2 regions of the Cohnella sp. GCM10020058 genome follow, and region 2 is predicted to be linked to the other one. Evidence: predicted binding sites of a transcription regulator. Region 2 holds the regulator's gene; the other holds the start of a gene.
What was found. The regulator LexA, encoded in region 2, represses DNA repair genes until DNA is damaged. The targets are predictions, from matches to a motif close to CGAACATATGTTCG.
Positions count from the first base shown of each region.

Region 1 (4,390 bases), on a different contig from region 2:
GCCCGTCGGGCTCGTCTACATCGGGATCGCCGAACGCGGCAAGCCAGTACGCGTAGAGAAGCTACAGCTCCAGGGGGACCGCGAAGGCATCCGGATCAGAGCCGCTAAGCGGGCGCTGTACTTGGCTTGGCTGAGGTTGACCGGCAAGGATTGATTCATGTTATTTCGTTCGAACGTCAAGCATGCGCCGTACGTTCTCCTGCCGGAGTACGTCGGCGCTTTTTCGTTTTTGCCTGCACGCACGCGAGCGGCTAGGGGATTGCTGCCTAGCGGGCAAGCGGCGCCGGACTGCTTCTTTATAAAATCTTCAGAATCTTCTCGGGAAGCTCCTTAATTTTATGCTTTATGATTCGTTCAACGACGAATCGTCGCGTTCCAGTATTCATTGCAGATGCGCGCAGTTGTCGCGGCGGTTCGTCATCGAACGGATGAAGTTCGTGCCGGTTAATTTCCCGCCCGCCATCGTATACGCCTGCCGCAAGAAGCTTTAGAATAGAGCAAGAATCGACCGGATACAGGAACAAGTGAAGGGCGGTAGGCCGCAGATGGGCAAAGACGCGATACTTGTCGTCGACGACGACGCCGACATTCGGGATATCATTCATGTTTATTTGCGCAACGACGGCTTTATCGTGCGAGAGGCGGACAACGGCAGGCGCGCGCTCGAGATCGTCCGGACAGAGCAGATCGCGCTGGTCGTTCTGGACGTTATGATGCCCGACATGGACGGCATTCGCGCTTGCCTGAAAATACGGGAAATGTCCGACGTTCCGATCATCATGCTGTCCGCCAAACAAGAGGATATCGACAAAATTACCGGACTTTCCACGGGTGCGGACGATTACGTTTCCAAGCCGTTCAGTCCCTTGGAGCTTATGGCGCGTATTAAGGCTCAGCTTCGCCGGCAAAGCCGAATCTACAAAAACGAACCCGACACCACGATTGCTTTTAATGAGTTGCTAATCGATATCGCCCAGCATCGGGTCGTTCTGAAAGACAAAGAAGTGCCGCTGACCCCGCTCGAATTCGGCATTCTCGAACTGCTCGCGACGCATAGGGGCCAGGTTTTCCATGCCGATAAAATATACGAAGCGGTATGGAAGGAACCTGCCGGTTTTTCGGAAAACACGGTGATGGTGCACATTCGGAACCTACGGGAGAAGTTAGGGGACAACCCGCGCGATCCGCGATACATCAAGACGGTGTGGGGGGTAGGCTACAAGATTGAAAAGTAATTGGTTCGCCGTAGCGATCGGCAGGAAAAGCATCCGAATGCAGATGGTGTGGACGTTCATTGCCAGCCTTGCGGCAGGGATGGCCGTAGCGACCGCCGTTCCGATCGGACTGATCGGCTTCGTGCCGAGCACGCTGGTCGCCTTTTTTGCTTCCTTTACGATTGTGTTCCTATTGCTGACCCGCCGGACGATCGGCTATTTTCTAAAGCTGTCTGAAGGTCTTGCAGCCATATCCGCGGGCAATCTTCGGTTCAGAGTGACCGAGTCGAGACGGGACGAGCTAGGCGTACTCGCCGCCAATATTAACGCGATGGCCGAGAAACTGGAAAGTTTGATCCAAAGGGAGAGGGAAATCGAGCAGTCGAAAATGGAATTGATAACGGGCGTGTCGCACGATCTCCGTACGCCGCTTACGAGCATCATCGGATATTTGGATCTCCTCAAAGCGAAGGCCTACCAGGACGAGACGGAATATGACCGATTCATCGGAAATTCGTTTAACAAAGCGCAGCAGTTGAGCCAATTGATCGACGAACTGTTCGAATATACGAGACTGTCTCAAGGGGGTTATAAGCTGGAGCTCTCCGATATCGACCTTAAGGAAATGCTGAATCAAATGCTCGTCGAGCTTCAGCCGCTGGCCCGGGCCGATGAGATGGAAATCGTCGCGTCGCTCCCTATGACTCCTATAATCGTCTCGGCCGATTCCGAACGCTTGCGGCGGGCGATCGACAATTTGGCGATGAATGCATTGAAGTTCGCGACGAAGCCCGGAACAATCAAGGTGGCATTGAATGCGAGCGGGCCCGTCGCGCAGGTGACGGTCGAGAACGAAGGCGCGGCGATTACGAAGGCGCAGGAGGAGCGTCTGTTCGACAGATTTTACAAGGTGGACGACGCCCGGACACGGGGCGGAGGGGCGGGCCTTGGTTTATCGATCGCGCGAAGCATCGCCGAATTGCACGGGGGGAGAGTGTTGTTTGCCTATAATAGCGGGCATTACTGTTTCCGGGTCGAGCTTCCGCGGACATCCGGCCTGTCCGAGTAATGCGCTCGAAGGAAGCGGGAGACAGGCTTGCGCGTGCTGTCGAATTATGATAGATTGTATAGGAAAGTTGCGGAAGAACCGTAGCGAAGAATACTTTGCTACGGTTCTTTTTTGGAAGTTTTTCGAACAAATGTTCGTAAAAAGCTTGGCAAACGGTTTATAAAAAGTTATAATATAACTATCAAATGATAAGGATGTGGGTGTGTTGTCCGATCGTCGCGCCGCATTAGAGATGGCATTGCGCCAGATTGAAAAGCAATTCGGCAAAGGTTCGATTATGAAGCTGGGAGAGCAAGCCAACCTCCAAGTCGAGACATATTCCAGCGGAGCGCTGGCTTTGGATATCGCCCTCGGAATCGGCGGATTCCCGCGGGGCCGGATTATTGAAGTATACGGACCGGAGTCCTCCGGTAAGACGACCGTCGCCCTGCATGCGATCGCCGAGGTGCAAAGAGCCGGCGGACAAGCCGCCTTTATCGACGCAGAGCATGCGCTCGATCCGATGTACGCACGCAACCTTGGCGTCAACATCGACGAACTGCTGTTGAGCCAGCCGGATACCGGCGAGCAGGCGCTGGAGATCGCGGAAGCGCTCGTACGCAGCGGCGCGGTTGATATCGTCGTCGTGGACTCGGTCGCGGCCCTGGTGCCGAAGGCGGAGATCGAAGGCGACATGGGCGACTCGTTTGTCGGCCTGCAGGCCCGTCTGATGTCTCAGGCGATGCGCAAGCTGTCCGGCGCCATCAGCAAGTCGAAGTCGATCGCGGTCTTTATTAATCAGCTTCGCGAGAAGGTCGGCGTCATGTTCGGCAATCCCGAGACGACGCCGGGCGGCCGTGCGCTCAAGTTCTATGCCAGCGTACGTCTGGACGTTCGCCGTATCGAATCGATCAAGCAAGGCAATGACATCGTGGGCAACCGGACGCGCATCAAGGTCGTGAAGAACAAGGTCGCTCCGCCTTTCAAGCAAGCCGAAGTCGACATCATGTACGGCGAAGGCATTTCGCGCGAAGGCAGCATCATCGATATCGGCGTCGAGCTGGATATCGTACAGAAGAGCGGCGCGTGGTTCTCTTACAATGGCGAGCGTCTGGGACAGGGCCGGGAAAATTCCAAGCAGTTCCTGAAGGATCATGCGGATCTGTCCGGACAGATCGAACGGCAAATTCGTGAAGCCACGCTGAACGAAGTGGCCGTGGCGGCTCGTACGAGCGCCGCGGAGCAGGATGAGGACGAGGAAGAACCGGACTTCGAAAACGAATAATAGGCACAGCTTGAGGGCGTCCGCAGCCGCGGATGCCCTTTTGGACATGTGCGGCTTCAGTTTGACAGCAATGAAAGGCGAGGAGGTTGACCGGCGATGGTCAGAAAAAAAGCAGAGCCGAATCCGGCCGACAGCATCGTAGATATATCGGACGAGCGGGAGTGGGAGCGGTCCCGCACGCGACGCGCTACTTCTCCGTACCGTTATTCAAAGGAAGAGACAAAGGTAGAGACAAACGAAGAGACAAGCGGGGAAGCGGACGCTGCGACATCGGGGCCGGCAGCCGCCGTCATCGTAGCGGTGGAGGCCGACGCGAAGCGGCCCGCCATGTACAAACTTGCGATTGCGGTGGAGGGCCAGACGGAGCAGGCGCTGATCAGCGTTCACGAGGACACGCTTGTCGCCTGGCGGCTTCTTAAGGACCGGCGACTGTCGCCCGAGGAGTGGGAAATGCTCCGCAAGGAGCAAGAAAAAGAAGAAGCCTATCGTTCGGCGCTATACATGCTCGATTTTAAAGCCCGCACGCAAGCGGAGCTGCGGCGAGGACTGAAGCGCAAGGGATATGCCGCCGAAGCGATCGACGGCTGTCTCGAACGGCTCGCGAGACAGGGATACGTGAACGACGCCGTGTTCGCACAGCGCTTCGCAGAGCAGCGCGTGACGGGACAAAAGAAAGGAAGCCGTCTGGTCCGTCAGGAGCTCATGCAGCGCGGCGTCGACAAGCACGAGATCGACGAAGCGATCAAGGGCCTCGACGAAGAGGCGGAGCGGAGCTCCGCGCTGGCGCTGGCCATGAAGCGCTGGCCTTCCGTCAAAGGCAAGAGCGAGCGGGAGCGGCAAATG
Region 1 is NZ_JBHUJV010000017.1:287,204-291,593, forward strand. Features, by position in the region: gene ACFSR7_RS28795 (competence/damage-inducible protein A) at 1-154, shown strand, start outside; partial or broken gene ACFSR7_RS28800 (phospholipid methyltransferase) at 368-491, shown strand; gene ACFSR7_RS28805 (response regulator) at 546-1,235, shown strand; gene ACFSR7_RS28810 (sensor histidine kinase) at 1,225-2,283, shown strand; gene recA (recombinase RecA) at 2,489-3,547, shown strand; gene ACFSR7_RS28820 (regulatory protein RecX) at 3,644-4,390, shown strand, end outside.
Region 1: a site for LexA is predicted at 2,407-2,420, ahead of recA (recombinase RecA). Genes of this name have one in related genera too.

Region 2 (4,390 bases):
CGTATGCTCATTGGAATTAAACCTCACATTCCTTGACATGTTTTGCGGCCCGGGCTACAATGGGAGTGGTTGCAAATTCCGCGCCCAGATGGAAGGTTGATATGTTATGGCTGGCGACGAAATACGCAGAAATATGGCGCTGTTCCCGATTGGCATTGTCATGAAGCTGACCGATCTGACTGCCCGGCAAATACGATATTACGAACAACACGAATTAATTCAACCCGCCCGGACCGCGGGCAATCAGCGGCTTTTTTCGTTTAACGACGTCGAGCGTCTGCTCGAGATCAAGGCGCTGATCGAAAAGGGCGTCAACATCGCCGGCATCAAGCAGGTGATGAACCCGGTCGGAGAGAGCGCGGATGACGGAACGATTATCAACGAGCTGTCCGAGGTCAAGCGACGCGAGATGTCCGAATCTCAGCTTCACCGCATGCTCAAGCAGCAGATCATGTCGGGCAACAAGCGCCCGGGCCAAGTATCGCTCATCCAGGGCGAGCTGTCCCGCTTTTACAAGAACAAGTAGCTGTACCTACAACGACCATACTAGGAGGCTGTCATGAGCTACTCGCGCGAGGATATCATTCGGATTGCCAAGGAAGAGAACGTACGTTTTATTCGTTTGCAATTTACCGATCTGATGGGCATCATCAAAAACGTGGAAATCCCCGTAAGCCAGCTCCAAAAGGCGTTGGACAACAAAATGATGTTCGACGGTTCCTCCATCGAAGGCTACGTTCGGATCGAGGAGTCCGACATGTATCTGTATCCGGATCTCGATACATGGGTCGTTTTCCCGTGGGTCACGGAAGACCGCGTCGCGCGCCTGATCTGCGACGTCTATATGCCTGACGGCACGCCGTTCGCGGGCGATCCGCGCGGCATCTTGAAGCGTGCGCTCGAGGAAGCGGAGGAGCTTGGCTATACGTCGTTTAATGTCGGCCCGGAGCCCGAGTTTTTCCTGTTCCAGACCGACGAGAAGGGCAATCCGACGACAGAGCTTAACGACCAAGGCGGATACTTCGACCTTGCGCCGACCGATCTGGGCGAAAACTGCCGTCGCGATATCGTGCTTATGCTCGAGGAAATGGGCTTCGAGATCGAAGCTTCGCACCACGAGGTCGCACCCGGGCAGCACGAGATCGACTTCAAATATGCGGACGCCATCAAGGCGGCCGACCAAATCCAGACGTTTAAGCTCGTCGTCAAGACGATCGCACGCAAGCACGGACTGCACGCGACGTTTATGCCGAAGCCGCTGTACGGCATGAACGGTTCGGGCATGCACTGCCATCAGTCGCTGTTCAAGGGCTCGGAAAATGCGTTCTACGATGCGAACGACCGTCTGGGCCTCAGCACGGTGGCGCGTCACTATATGGCGGGAATCCTGCAGCATGCGCGGGGCATGGCGGCCATCACGAATCCGACCGTCAATTCGTTCAAGCGGCTCGTTCCCGGCTATGAAGCGCCATGTTATGTCGCCTGGTCGGCGAGCAACCGCAGTCCGATGATCCGTATTCCGGCGTCCCGCGGCCTCAGCACGCGCGTCGAAGTCCGCAATCCGGACCCGGCTGCCAATCCGTACCTGGCGCTTGCAGTCATGCTGAAGGCCGGCCTCGACGGCATTCGCAACAAGACGGCGCTGCCTGCGCCGGTCGACCGCAATATATATGTGATGAGCGAAGAAGAGCGCATCGACGCAGGCATTCCAAGCCTCCCGCTGAATCTTCGCGAAGCATTGTCCGAGATGCTGCGCGATGAGATCGTATGCGATGCGCTCGGCGATCACGCGCTGACGCATTTCTATGAAATGAAGGAAATCGAATACGACATCTATCGCACCCAGGTCCACCAATGGGAGCGGGATCAATATTTGACGACTTATTAATACTCGGCAACAACAAAGAATCCTCGGCGATCGCTTCGCGATCCCGAGGATTCTTTGTTGTTGATGTCGAATGAAGGAATAAAACGATTATCGAATGCTGCGGATTAAACCGATGACTTTGCCCAAAATGCTCACGTTATTCAAGCGCAAGGGCTCCATCGTCGTATTCTCCGGTTGAAGGCGGATGTGGTCGCGCTCCTTGTAGAACGTCTTGACCGTCGCTTCGTCTTCCTCGGTCATGGCGACGACGATATCGCCGTTGGTAGCCGTCTGCTGCTGGCGCACGATAACGTAGTCGCCGCTATGAATGCCGGCGTCGATCATGCTGTCGCCTCTGACGGAGAGCATGAACACCGTCTGCTCGCCGACCATCTGGGCGGGAAGCGGGAAGTATTCCTCGATATTCTCCGTTGCGGTGATCGGCACGCCCGCCGTGACCTTGCCCACAAGCGGAACCTGACGAATGGACTGCGCGAACTGAACGACAGGATCCTGCTCGCCGTCCGTAATCTCGATCGCGCGCGGCTTGGTCGGATCGCGGCGAATGAGGCCTTTCTTTTCGAGACGGTCTAGATGGCCATGCACGGTAGAGCTCGAAGCGAGTCCGACGGCTTCGCCGATCTCGCGCACGGATGGGGGATAACCCTTGTCCTTGACTTCATTCTTAATAAATTCCAATATGGCGGATTGACGGTTGGACATCTTCGACACCTCGAAGCCCTCCTACTGACTTGAAAATTCATATGACAAATTATAACACAGAACCGGAGTTCGTACAAACATTCGTTCTTAGGGAACTTGCGTTCGCAAAATCGTTGACTCAAACATATGTTCGTGGTATTCTCGTATCAGAACAAACGTTTGGGGTGGATGAGATGGTACAAGTACAGCTGCTCGGTTCGGATTCGCTGAAGGCTAATGATTATACATATATGAAGAGGGATAGCGGGGAGGGGCGAGCTTCCGCTTCGACCGCGCGAGTCGAGCGCACGGCATTGGCGATCACTTTTCAATCGATCGTCTCCTTTAAGGGACTGCGGCTGTTTTTGATTCCGATTGTCGCACTGCTGATCTATGCGGGACTGTCCATGATGACTGCATCAGCCGAGCCCGATTCCGTCCGTCCGGCTGCCGCAACGGAAGCGACCGTGACCGTAGACAGCGGAGATACGCTTTGGGCGATTGCCGAGGGTGCCAAGCCTGCCGGCATGAAGACGATCGCGGCCGTGCACCTGATCATGAAGCGCAACGGACTGACGTCATCCACCATTGCTTCCGGTCAACGCTTGGTCCTTCCGGCCAAGCTGTCCGATAAAGTCGAATAGGAACGCACGTTCTTATCCCTTCGATATTCGCATTACGAATCTTTCTTGAATAGACTATCCTTAATCGACCGATGCATATCGGTCTTTTTGCTTTAGCCTCGCCTTGACATTCCCCTTGCGATATTGTCAAATTAGAAGAGGCAACACGGGAGGTGACCCTATGGAATTCGACAAACTGATCGCTCGGATTAACGAGTTGGCACATAAACACAAAACGATCGGATTAACCGAGGAAGAGACTTTGGAGCGACAAAAGCTGCGCAAGCTTTATCTGGACAACTTCAAACGAAACTTCAGGCAACAGCTCGATCAGATCGAGTGGACGGACGAACCGCCCGAAAATACGATCAAGCATTGATACGCCCGTTTGCAGATTCCGATATTTAACGTCGTGAAAGATGGCATGATCGGTCTTATTCATGCGGCAACGCGGCGAAGCCGGCTTAAAGCCGGCTTTGCCTATACATAGGAGGGTATCCAGTGTCACGTTCATGGGAACGCGCCGTACAGCGCAATTCGAAGCAAATCAACAAACGCCGCAAAAAAGAGGGGAAGCAGAGTTTGTCCGCTCCTTCGGTGCAGATCGACCGGTTCAAAGGGCGAAGCTTCATTATGCCTTTCACGCTCGTGCTTCTGATCGTGTTCTATATTCTATTGTTTAAGCCTTGGTCCGCGAGCTTTGAACAGAGCGCCGGCATGTTCTGGGCAACAGTAGGCTGTTATGTGCTGCTCGCCGTATTTTACTTCCTCCGTCGGCCTTATTTAGCCGTCTCGAAGGACAGGCTGGAGACGCGCAAATTTGCGGGATACAAGACCCTTAAGCCGCTCGAGATTCGCAAAATCGTCCAGATGCCTGGCTATATCGTCGTAGAGACGATCAAAGGCGGCAACTGGGTGTTCACCAAGCTGATGAACCGGTATCCGCTGGATGCAATGTCCGTTCGGCTCAAGGAGTTTGCTGGACAGCATCAGATCGAGTGGGAAAACCGTGCTAAATAAGCCACGGACATTCGCTTTTCTATAAGTACGTTTCTACGGTTAAACCAATGATATTCGGGATTTGAACAATCGCGCACGGGAGAGATGGACGTCAGATGAAGATTCAAGCGGTAATGTTCGATTTGGACGACACGCTGTTATGGGATGACCGCAGCGTCAAGCAGGCCTTTGAGGCGAC
Region 2 is NZ_JBHUJV010000013.1:198,259-202,648, reverse strand. Features, by position in the region: gene ACFSR7_RS22355 (MerR family transcriptional regulator) at 107-526, shown strand; gene glnA (type I glutamate--ammonia ligase) at 560-1,888, shown strand; gene lexA (transcriptional repressor LexA) at 1,976-2,599, opposite strand; gene ACFSR7_RS22340 (LysM peptidoglycan-binding domain-containing protein) at 2,764-3,213, shown strand; gene ACFSR7_RS22335 (DUF896 domain-containing protein) at 3,374-3,571, shown strand; gene ACFSR7_RS22330 (hypothetical protein) at 3,694-4,212, shown strand; gene ACFSR7_RS22325 (HAD family hydrolase) at 4,308-4,390, shown strand, end outside.